Regions from separate parts of the Nocardioides sp. dk884 genome, predicted to be linked through region 2. Evidence: riboswitches for the same ligand, from Rfam matches in the RefSeq annotation. Region 2 holds a riboswitch; each other region holds the start of a gene.
What was found. A riboswitch is a leader RNA that binds a small molecule or an ion and turns the genes downstream of it on or off. The one in region 2 is predicted to bind cobalamin.
Positions count from the first base shown of each region.

Region 1 (3,265 bases), 1.1 Mb from region 2:
CTCGTGGGTGGCGCCCTCGATCCACGACACCGGTGCCTGGACCGAGCAGGGCACCGACGAGGAGGCGCAGAGGGCACGGGTCTCGGAGCTCGCGGCGGCGTGGGCCGGCGGCGCACCCAGGGTCGCGAGGGCGAGTGCCGCGGCGGTGGTCGCCAGCAGGTGTCGTCCGGTCGGGCTCACAGGGTCTCTCCCTCGGCGAGCCGGGTGGTGCGCCGCCGCTGCGCCCACCACCACCCGAGCGGGGCGAGCAGGAGCAGCGCACCGAGCAGGGCCATGGCGCCGGACACGCCCTGGCTGGCCGCGCCGGTGGCGGCGCTCGGCTCCCCGATCTCCTCCTCGCCCCACACCGCGTCGGCCGGGCCGGAGGCACCCGCAGCCGGCGGAGCGCTGGGACGGGCGGACGCCTGGGCGCCGGGCCGGGCGGACCCTTGGGCGCCGGGCTGGGCTGACTGTGGCGCAGTCGGCTGACCAGTCGGACTGGCGGCGGGTGCTGCGGGCGCCGGGGTGCCCGGCGCGACCGGGGGCACCGGAGCGGTGCTCGGCGCGGGCGTCGCCGGCCCGGCGGGGCCTGCGGGCTGATCGGTGGACGGCGTGGACGGCGTGGCCGGTGCCTCGGGGCCACCGGAGCCACCGGGTGCCCCGGGGGCGTCGGGCACGCCGGGCGCGAGGCCGGGGTCGAACTGGGCGCCGCGGTCCTCCGCCTCGCCGTGCTCGGAGGGGACCACCGTCCACTGCGCGTAGGCCGGGTCGCTGATCGGGCGGTCCTGGCCGCCGCCGAAGTTCAGGTGGTGGTTGACCCGGAACTGGTAGCGCCGGCCGGGGGTCAGGGTGCCGGGCACCGTGTAGTGCAGGTGCGCGATCTCCCCGGAGGTGTTGCTCAGCCGGGTGGCCCGGTCGAACCCGTGCCCGGGGACCGCCACCCACTCGCCCGCGTCGTCGAGGTACTCGACCCAGTAGCCGACCCCCATGACGTGGCCGACGACGTGCAGGTCGAGCTCGACGCCGGCCGGCTTGTGCTCGGCGTACCCGTCCCCGAGCAGCTTGGGGGTGCGTCCGCCGAACTGCACCACCTGCCCCAGACGGGAGCGCAGGTCGATCGAGGTGTCGTCGGCGAGACCGACGAAGCCCCACCCACCGGGCACGTCCGAGGTGGTGCGCGGCACCAGCTTCACGTGGTCGAGGCGGCCGTACCCGGGGCGCGACTCCCGGGTCCGCCCGCCCAGCCGCGCGCCGCTGGGGACCAGGCCCGTGATGGCGCCGTCGGAGTTGAACTCGATCACATAGAACTGCAGCGCCACGTCGACGCCAGGATTGCCGACCACGTCGGTGGCGAGGATCTGGTCGTACGCCGCCAGGGTGCTCTGGGTGGTGATCCGGCACGGCTCGGCGAACCCGTCGCACAGCCGGTGCTGGGTGGGCCCCTCGGCCTGGGCCACCCCGACGGTGGCCGTGACCGAGGTGACGGCGACCGCGGCGAGCAGCAGGCTCGCGAGCGGCGCGCCGAGCGGACGGCGGCGCGTCGGCGTACGCCCGGAGGACGCCGGGCAGGCGGGACGGCGAGGCATCGGGCCCTTCCTGGGTACGGCAAGGCAGGGTGGCCCGATCGACCTCCGTGCCCGCGCTTGTGCGACGACGGGTGACGGTCATGGCCCAGGAGTTCCCGACTTGCTGGTCTCGCCAGCTCACGGTTGCGCAACAGCGCCGGATTCACACCGGCTTCCTCGCTCAGGGCCACGTTCAACTCAGTGACGACCGGATCGTGGCACACCCGTCCGAGGATCCCCGACAGCACCCCCACCCCGCCGGTCCGCGGTGACGCAGCCCACGCGACGGCGATTTCCGCGGCGGCGGCAGGCGTGCGCTAGCGTCCGGTCCCGGTACGTCGAAGGGGAAGCCGGTGCGAATCCGGCGCTGACCCGCAACCGTGACAGGCCCCGGTGAGACCCGGTCCTGAAGTCGGAGCACCTTCCGCGTCACCGTGACCAATCCACGCTGTCGAGGACTGCAGCAGGTCGCCGGCATCGCTGTCGGCTCCCCCTGCGCCGGGACCGGAGAAACCATGAAGACCCGAGGCGCGGTGCTGGCGAGTGCCGGCACTCTCCTGATCACCGCACTGACCACTGGGGCGGCCCCCGCCCACGCCGCCGACTGGCGCACCGGATGGTGCGTCGAGGACGAGGGCCTGAGCGTCGTCGTCGACTTCGGCGCCTCGACCGCCGCCACGGTCCCCACCGAGGGCTGGCTCGTGCGCTGCCTCGTCGGCGGCGAGATCCAGGCGGACGGCCAGGGCACCCGCGTGGCCGCCCTGCGGGCCGTCGGCCTCGGCGTCGACGCGGACCGCGGCGGGTACGTCACCGCCATCGACGGGGTGGAGGAGTTCGACCCCGACGGCTGGTGGTTCTTCTCGGGCGCCACCGTCGGCGGGCCGTGGGACACCGCCTACCACGACATCGTCAGCGACGGCCCGAACCTCAACAAGGCCCTCGGCGCCCGGCTCGTCGGTGACAACTGGGTCAGCGTCCCCCGCCCCGCCCCGCAGTTCGGCCAGCCCGAGCCCGACCCCGAGCCGCAGCCGGACCCGGCGGTCGCTGGCTCCACGCCGCTGGTCACCGGCCGCGCCCAGGTCGGCGTACGGCTCACCGCGGACGCGGGGTCCTGGAGCGCCGGCGCCTCGCTGGGCTACCAGTGGCTGCGCGGCAACCAACCCATCGTGGGCGCCACCCGCGCCAGCCACGTCGTCACCGCCGCCGACCGCGGGAGGCGCCTGCGCGTGCGCGTCACCGGCACACTCGCCGGCTACACCACGACCGTGCTCGTCTCAGCACCGACGGCGAACGTCGCCGCGGGAAGCCTCACGAGCGCCAAGCCGAAGATCACCGGACGGGCCAAGGTCGGCCAGCGGCTCCAGGCCAAGCCCGGTGCCTGGGGCCCCGGCACGGTGCGGTTCACCTATCGCTGGCTGCGCAACGGCAAGCCCCTCGCCGCCACCTCCCGGAACTACCGGCTACGTCCGGCGGACCGCGGCACGAGGATCACGGTGCGCGTGACCGGCAGGAAGGCGGGGTACGTCGCGGTCACCCGGGCGTCGGCGAAGTCGGTGCGCGTCAAGGGGTAGCGCACACCTGGTCGCCGCATCCGCATCCGGGACCGGGAGTGCCGCGCGGACGGTTGCACGATCCCTGCCACGTGGTGCGAAGCGCATCATCGACAACCGTGGTCAGCGGGCGGCAAGACCGATCTCGACAACGGAATGCTGCTCTGCTCG
Region 1 covers NZ_CP045649.1:2,408,641-2,411,905, forward strand. The annotation lists gene GFH29_RS11665 (hypothetical protein) at 1-180, opposite strand, end outside; gene GFH29_RS11670 (hypothetical protein) at 177-1,565, opposite strand; cobalamin riboswitch at 1,655-1,723, opposite strand; cobalamin riboswitch at 1,859-1,988, shown strand; gene GFH29_RS11675 (hypothetical protein) at 2,060-3,115, shown strand; gene GFH29_RS11680 (HNH endonuclease signature motif containing protein) at 3,140-3,265, shown strand, end outside.
Region 1: it holds a riboswitch for cobalamin, as region 2 does, so the genes downstream of both, GFH29_RS11675 (hypothetical protein) here and GFH29_RS06315 (prenyltransferase/squalene oxidase repeat-containing protein) in region 2, are expected to answer to the same signal.

Region 2 (3,265 bases):
GCCGGGGCGGCGTTGATGCACGGGTCGCTGCTCGGGACGCCCTCGACGCGGCACACGAAGCCCGCGGACCGTTGGGCGTAGGTGAGCTCGACCCCGCTGTCGGCGAAGATCGCGGTGGCCTTCTTGCCCCCGCCGTCGGCGTCACAGGACTCCTGGAGCCCGCCGCCGAGGGCGCCGAAGTCGACGACCACGCTCACGCCGCGACCGTCGGTGCAGGTGGCCGCGCTGGCCGGCGGCGCGGCCGTGAGCGGTGCCAGGCACAGCAGCCCGGCGAGCAGCGCCGCGGCGGCCCGGACCCTGCTCATCGCGGCACCACCGTCACGGTGACCGAGCGCCGCCGGTCGGCGAAGGCGCCGCGGACCGCGAGGGTCGCCGGGCCGGCCTTGCCGGTGACGCGGAGCCGCGGGGTCCAGCGACCCGAGGCGTCGCTGGTGCCGCGGGCGACGACCTTGCCGCGGAAGCGGAGGGTCGCAGGCTCGCGGGCGGCCAGGCCGCGCACCCGCACCGGGACGGTCCGGCCTCGGGCGACGCGGGCGCGCAGCTTCACCACCGGGGTGGTCGCCGCGAGCGCACGCAGGCGGGACGGGAACGGCGTGACCGAGCCGGAGGTCGCCACCGCGCGCACGGCGTGCGTCGCGGTGCGGGCCGGCAGCTTCATCAGGGCGCGGGCGGCACCGGTGTGGTCGGCGCGGACCTGACGGCGGCTGCCCGCCACGGTGACGCAGACCGGCTCGCCGGGGGCCAGGGGCCCGAGCCACACGGCCACGCGGGTGCCGGCGCGGTGGAACCGCGGCGGGGCCATCGGAGGGACCACCACCTCGTCGACGCGTCCGGGTGCCCAGGTGAGCGCCGGCAGCGCCTGCGCGCTCGCGCGACGCACCTGGTCGCGCAGCTCCGCGACACCGGAGCTCTTCACCGTGTCGAGCCCCGCGGCGTCGTAGGCGATCGCCCCGAGGTCACCGGCACGGTACGGCGTGCACGCGCCCGCGTGGGCGAGCTGCTGGCCACGGACCCAGCCGGCGGCACGGGCCGCAGCCTTGGTGCGACCCGCCTCCCCCAGCGCCCAGGCGGCGAGACCGGTGCTGTTGGCGTTCGGCGCCTCGGTGGCCACGCCGCCACCGAACGAGCCGTCGCCGCGCTGGCTGCGCCGCAGCCAGTCGAGGGCCGCCGTGAGGTGGGGCTTCACGTCCGCATGGTCGGCCTGGGGCAGCAGCGAGAGCACCGCGAGCGCGGTGACATCGGTGTCCGGCTCGGCGCCCGGCGCGCCGTCGCAGGTCTGGTCGGCCGCCTCGACGGCGCCGAGCTCGAGGCGGAAGAAGCCCGCCGCGCACTGCTGGTCGAGCAGGTAGGAGGTCGCCGCGGCGGCCTCGGTGCTTCCCGCGGCCTCAAGTGCGCGAACGGCGTAGGCCTGGCCCAGGGCGTTGGCGTAGTCGCCGTACGTGCTGCGATCCACGATCCGGCCGGCGGCCGGGCCGGAGTCGGTCGTGACCTGCTCGAGGGCCGCGATCAGGTCCCGGCCGCCGAAGGCGCGCGGGTCGCGCTCCGCGACCACCGCGAGGACCGCAGCCTTGGCGGTGGCGCCGGCGTAGCTGCTGTCGGCGTCACCGAAGGCGTCGCCGGTGACATAGGCGTCGAGCGAGGTGGCCAGGGCGTCGGCGACCTGCTGCACTCCGTCCTCGGAGCCCACGGCGGCCAGCGCCAGCGCGACGTCGATGGAGAGCCCGTGGTCGGGACCCCACTCACCCTCGACGAGACCGCCGGTGAGCTGGCTGGTGAGCCACCGGGCGCCGGCGGTCGCCGGACCGGACGGGGCCGTGGCGGTCCCGGTCGGTGTCGGCGCCGCCACGGCAGGCGTCGGGCCGGTGACCGCCAGGCCGCCGGTCACCAGGGCTGAGAGGAGAGCAAGCACGCCGGTACGGCGCACGATGGAGGAGCTCATGGTTCCTTCCCGCTGCACACAGCGGGGGCACTACCCGGAACCGGGCGGTGACCACCGCTGCTTTCCACGACAGCGTTGTGATCAGGATGCGTCGTGACAGGTGCTCCGGCTCGTCGTCGCTGCGGGTGCAGCCACGACCTACGGTTGCGGGTCAGCGCCGGACTTGGACCGGCTTTCCCCACCACGGGCATATGGATGTGTCTGCGGAACATACCCCACCCGGGCGGGCTCGCGCGCGCCGTGGGCCGTGGGGTGTGAGGCGCTCCACGTCCGCTCAGACAGCGGGGTCCACCGGAATCGCTCCGGTGAGCGTGCGGACCTCGAGGCCGGCCGGGACCGTGCCCGCCAGGGGCACCTCCAGGGTGTCCCCGGTGCCGACCAGCTCCTCGGCGTACCCACCCGGGCCGGTGAGGCACGCCGGCTCGCCGTCGCCGAGACCATCGATGCGGACCTCGTCCTCGGAAGCTGTCGCGACGACCTCGCCTGCGGGCTCACCGACCAGCTGGAGCAGCGGCGCCGCCTGGGCGGTCGCCCGCCGCCACTGGTCGCGCACGACCGGGTCGCGCAGCTCCCCCGCCGCAGCGTCGGCGGCGTAGGCGACGGCGCCGGTGGGCAGCCGGGTGGCCCCGCAGCTGGGCTCGGTGACCTGTCGCGCCGCCACCCACTCCGCGGCCCGGGCCGCCTCCGCGGTGCGGCCGGCGCGCTGCAGTGCGAGCCCCGCGAGCCCGGTGCTGTTGGCGTTGAGCCCCTCCGTCCCGGTGGCGCCGCCGAACCCGCCGTCGGCGTCCTGGGTCGCGACCAGCCAGTCGACGGCTGCGTCGACCGCCGAGCCAGCGGCCTCCCCCGGCACGTCCTGCAGGGCGAGGACGGCGAGCGCGGTCACGTCGGTGTCGGGCTGGTCGAGGCGTCGGGGGCCGTCCCCGCACGCCTGCGGAGCGTCGGGGGCGGCGAAGTAGAGCCGGAACCAGCCCGGCTCGCACTGCTGGGCGATCAGGTAGTCCGCTGCAGCGGACGCCTCCGGGGAGCCGGCGCCGGTGAGGGCACGCACGGCGTAGGTCTGGCCGATCGCATTGGCGTAGTCGGACCCCTTCGGGTCCCGGACGTCGTCGGCGAGCCGGCCCGCGAGCGCACCGTCGTCGGCGACCAGATCCTCGAGGCGGGCCAGCACGTCGGTGCCGTCGACGTCGCGGGGGTCGCCGCCGCTCACCTCGGCGAGCACGGCCACCTTCGCCACCGAGCCCGCGAAGGTGTCGGGGCTGCCGAAGTCCACGCCCGTCGTGTAGCTCTCCACTGACGCGCCCACCGCCGCGGCGATCTCGTGCACCG
Region 2 covers NZ_CP045649.1:1,300,866-1,304,130, reverse strand. The annotation lists gene GFH29_RS06320 (hypothetical protein) at 1-305, opposite strand, end outside; gene GFH29_RS06315 (prenyltransferase/squalene oxidase repeat-containing protein) at 302-1,939, opposite strand; cobalamin riboswitch at 2,017-2,140, opposite strand; gene GFH29_RS06310 (prenyltransferase/squalene oxidase repeat-containing protein) at 2,214-3,265, opposite strand, start outside.

Region 3 (3,265 bases), 1.2 Mb from region 2:
GGGTCGAGCTGCTCGTCCCGCGGGCCCGCCACGCCGTGCTCGGAGGGCACGACGGTCCACTCGGCATGCTCGGGCGAGGCGATCGGCCGGTCCTCGGCTCCGCCGTAGTTCAGGTGGTGGTTGACCCGGAAGCGGTAGGCCTGTCCCGGCACCAGCTCCGGCGGTACGACGTAGCTGAGGTGCGAGATCTCCCCCGGGCTGCTGAGCAGGCGCTGAGCGGCGCCGTACCCCTGGCCGGGCACCGGAGTCCAGGTACCGTCGGCGGCCAGGTACTCGACCCAGTAGCCGACGCCCGCGACATTGCCGATGGCGTGCATCTCCAGCGGGACCCCGACGGGCTTCTGGTCCGCGTAGCCGTCGCCGAGCAGCCTCAAGGTGGCGCCCCCGAACTCCACGACCTGACCGATCCGGGTCGACAGGTCCAGGGACGGGTCATCGGCGAGACCCACGAAACCCCACCCGCTGGGGACGTCGGGCACGGCGCGAGGCACCAGCTTCACCTCGTCGAGCGTCCCGCGCCCACCGCCGAGCGCACGCGTGGTCCCCTCCACGGATTCCCCGCTGGGGACCAGGCCCGTCACCTGGCCGCGGGAGTTGAACTGCACGATGTAGAACTGGAGCACCAGGCGCGTGCCCGGGTTGCCCGCCCCGGTCACCCGGATCAGCTGGCCCGGGGCGGCCGCGCCGGCGTCAATGGTCACCGAGAGCGAGCAGGGGCCGACCGTGTAGCCGTCGCACAGGGCGCTCTGCGACGCACCGGCCGCCTGCGCTGGAGCCGACCACGCGACAGGGGCCATCGCCAGCAACCCGGCCGCCACTGCCCCGGCAGTGCGACACGACCCCGAACGGGTGCGCGGCGGCGCGGAACGCTGCATCGTGGGACCTCCAGAGGGCACACGCAGGCAGGGCAACCCCAGGAGGCTTCCGAGCCCGCGTTGGTGCGACGACGGGTGACGGCTGCATCCCCGGAGTTCCCGACTTGCTGGAGGACCAGCTCACGGTTGCGCAACAGCGCCGGATTCGCACCGGCTTCCTCTGGTGGGGATGCGTCACGGGTAGTGACGAGGGGATGCTGTCACACCCCCGCAGCGCACGCCGACCCGGCCTGCCGCCCACACGGACACGCGCGCACCGAACCCCACGGCATGCCCAGCTCGTCGCCCGGCGACACCCGCGTCGTAACCTCCAGATCAGCGTCGAGGGGGAAGCCGGTGGAAGTCCGGCGCTGACCCGCAACCGTGACGACCGGGCACGCCCCGTCGAAGTCGGAATGCCTTCGCGCTGTCGCGACCATCCCACCACTGTCGAGGAATGCAGTAGGTCGCCGGCGTGCTGTCGGCCTCCCCTGCTCCGGAACCGGAGTTCATGTGAAGTTCCAGAAGTCCGCGCTGGCAGCCGCCGGCGCACTCGTCATCAGCACCCTCCCAGGGATGCTCTCCCCCGCGCACGCCGCCGACTGGCGCACCGGATGGTGCCAGCAGGACGAGGGCCTCAGCGTCGTGGTCGACTTCGGCAACGAGGTCGCCGACGCCATTCCGGCGGAGGGGTTCCTGGTGCGGTGCCTGGTCGGCGGCGTCGTGGAGGGCTCCCCCGAGCTCAGCAGGGTCGCCGCCCTGGAAGCGGTCGGCCTCTCGGTCGAGGCCGACCGGTCCGGGTACGTCACCGCCGTCGAGGGCATCGAGGAGTACTCCGGCGACGCCATGTGGTGGTTCTTCTCGGGCGCCGCGGTGCCCGCGCCGTGGGACACCGCGAACCACGGCATCGTCGTGAACGGCCCCAACGTCAACAAGGCACTCGGGGCCCGGCTCGTCGGCCAGGACTGGGTGTCGACCCCGCGGCCCACCCCCCAGTTCGCGGACCCGACCCCGGAACCGGAGCCGGACCCCGAGCCGGAGACGCCGGAAGTGACGGGCACCGTCCCGGTGGTCACGGGCACTGCTCAGGTCGGTCGTCAGCTGACCGCGACCCTCGGGAGCTGGAGCAACGGGGTCACGTTCGCCCGCCAGTGGAAGCGCGACGGGGCGCCGATCCGGGGGGCACGAGGGGCCTCCTACCGGCTGACGGCCGCGGACCGAGGAGCGCGCATCTCCCTCGAGGTGACCGGGTCCAAGCCCGGCCACACCTCGACCCGTCTCGAGTCCAGGCCCACCGCCAAGATTCGGGCCGGACAGCTCACCCCCGCCACCCCTCGCATCGCCGGCAAGGCCAAGGTCGGCACGTCGCTCACGGCCGTCAGCGCCGTGTGGAAGCCGGGTCAGGTGAAGCTCACCTACCGGTGGCTGCGTGACGGCAAGGTCATCGCTGGGTCCCAGCAGAAGACCTACGTCGTGAAGCGCGCCGATGTGGGCCATCGCATCTCCGTCCGCGTGATCGGCACGCGGCCCGGATACGCCAAGGCGACCCGCACCTCGGCGAAGACGGTCCGCGTCTCCCGCTGAGCGACACGGACCATGGCACCGCAAACGGGGCCCCGACGCGCACGCGTCGGGGCCCCGTCCCGGTCGAGCGGCACTTGGCCGCCAGGCTCAGATCCGGAAGGTCCCGGAGCTGCTCGATCGCTTCACCTCGGTGCTGCCGAGGTAGCGCACGACCACGCGGTACGTCCCTCGGAGCTTCGCGCCCTGGAGCGCCCTGCGCAGGACGGGCTTCTTGATCGTGACGGTCGCGAAGCCACGCGCGTCCACCCGGGCGCTCCTCGTCACGAGCTTCTCGCCGCCCTTGCGGACGACGAAGCGCACCTGGCCCTTCGAGACGGCCACACCAGCGCGCACGCCGGCCTTCAGGACGACCGCCCGGGGCTTGACCTGGACCTGGGGGCCGGTGGTCTGGGAGGGGACCGGCTGTGCCGCGACCTGCGACACGACGACGCTCCCCGTGCCGGAGGAGCCCTTGAAGGCCGAGCTCAGCGGGAGGAAGGTCGCCGTGTAGGTGTGCTCGCCCGCCGCCACGCCGGTCAGCTGGAGGGTTGCCCGGCCGCCGACCAGGACCGCGTCACCGACCTTGCTTCCTGCTTCGGAGAACTCGACCGTGCCCGTGGCGCCCGCACCGGTGACCTGGGCCGCGAGCGAGACCACGCCGGGCCGCGGCGACGACGCCGCGAGCGTCGTGACGGTCACCTCGGGGTCGACGACGTCCATGACGTAGAGGCCCGGCTTGCCGTCGACGAAGCGGAGGTAGTCGGTGAGCCCGTAGAACCCCTGCGCGGTGGACATCCCGCTCGCGGCGCCCGGCTTGGAGTACCAGAAGCCCCCGCCCTCGACGTAGT
Region 3 covers NZ_CP045649.1:2,512,617-2,515,881, forward strand. The annotation lists gene GFH29_RS20815 (hypothetical protein) at 1-797, opposite strand, end outside; cobalamin riboswitch at 969-1,037, opposite strand; cobalamin riboswitch at 1,157-1,297, shown strand; gene GFH29_RS12160 (hypothetical protein) at 1,368-2,438, shown strand; gene GFH29_RS12165 (Ig-like domain repeat protein) at 2,526-3,265, opposite strand, start outside.
Region 3: it holds a riboswitch for cobalamin, as region 2 does, so the genes downstream of both, GFH29_RS12160 (hypothetical protein) here and GFH29_RS06315 (prenyltransferase/squalene oxidase repeat-containing protein) in region 2, are expected to answer to the same signal.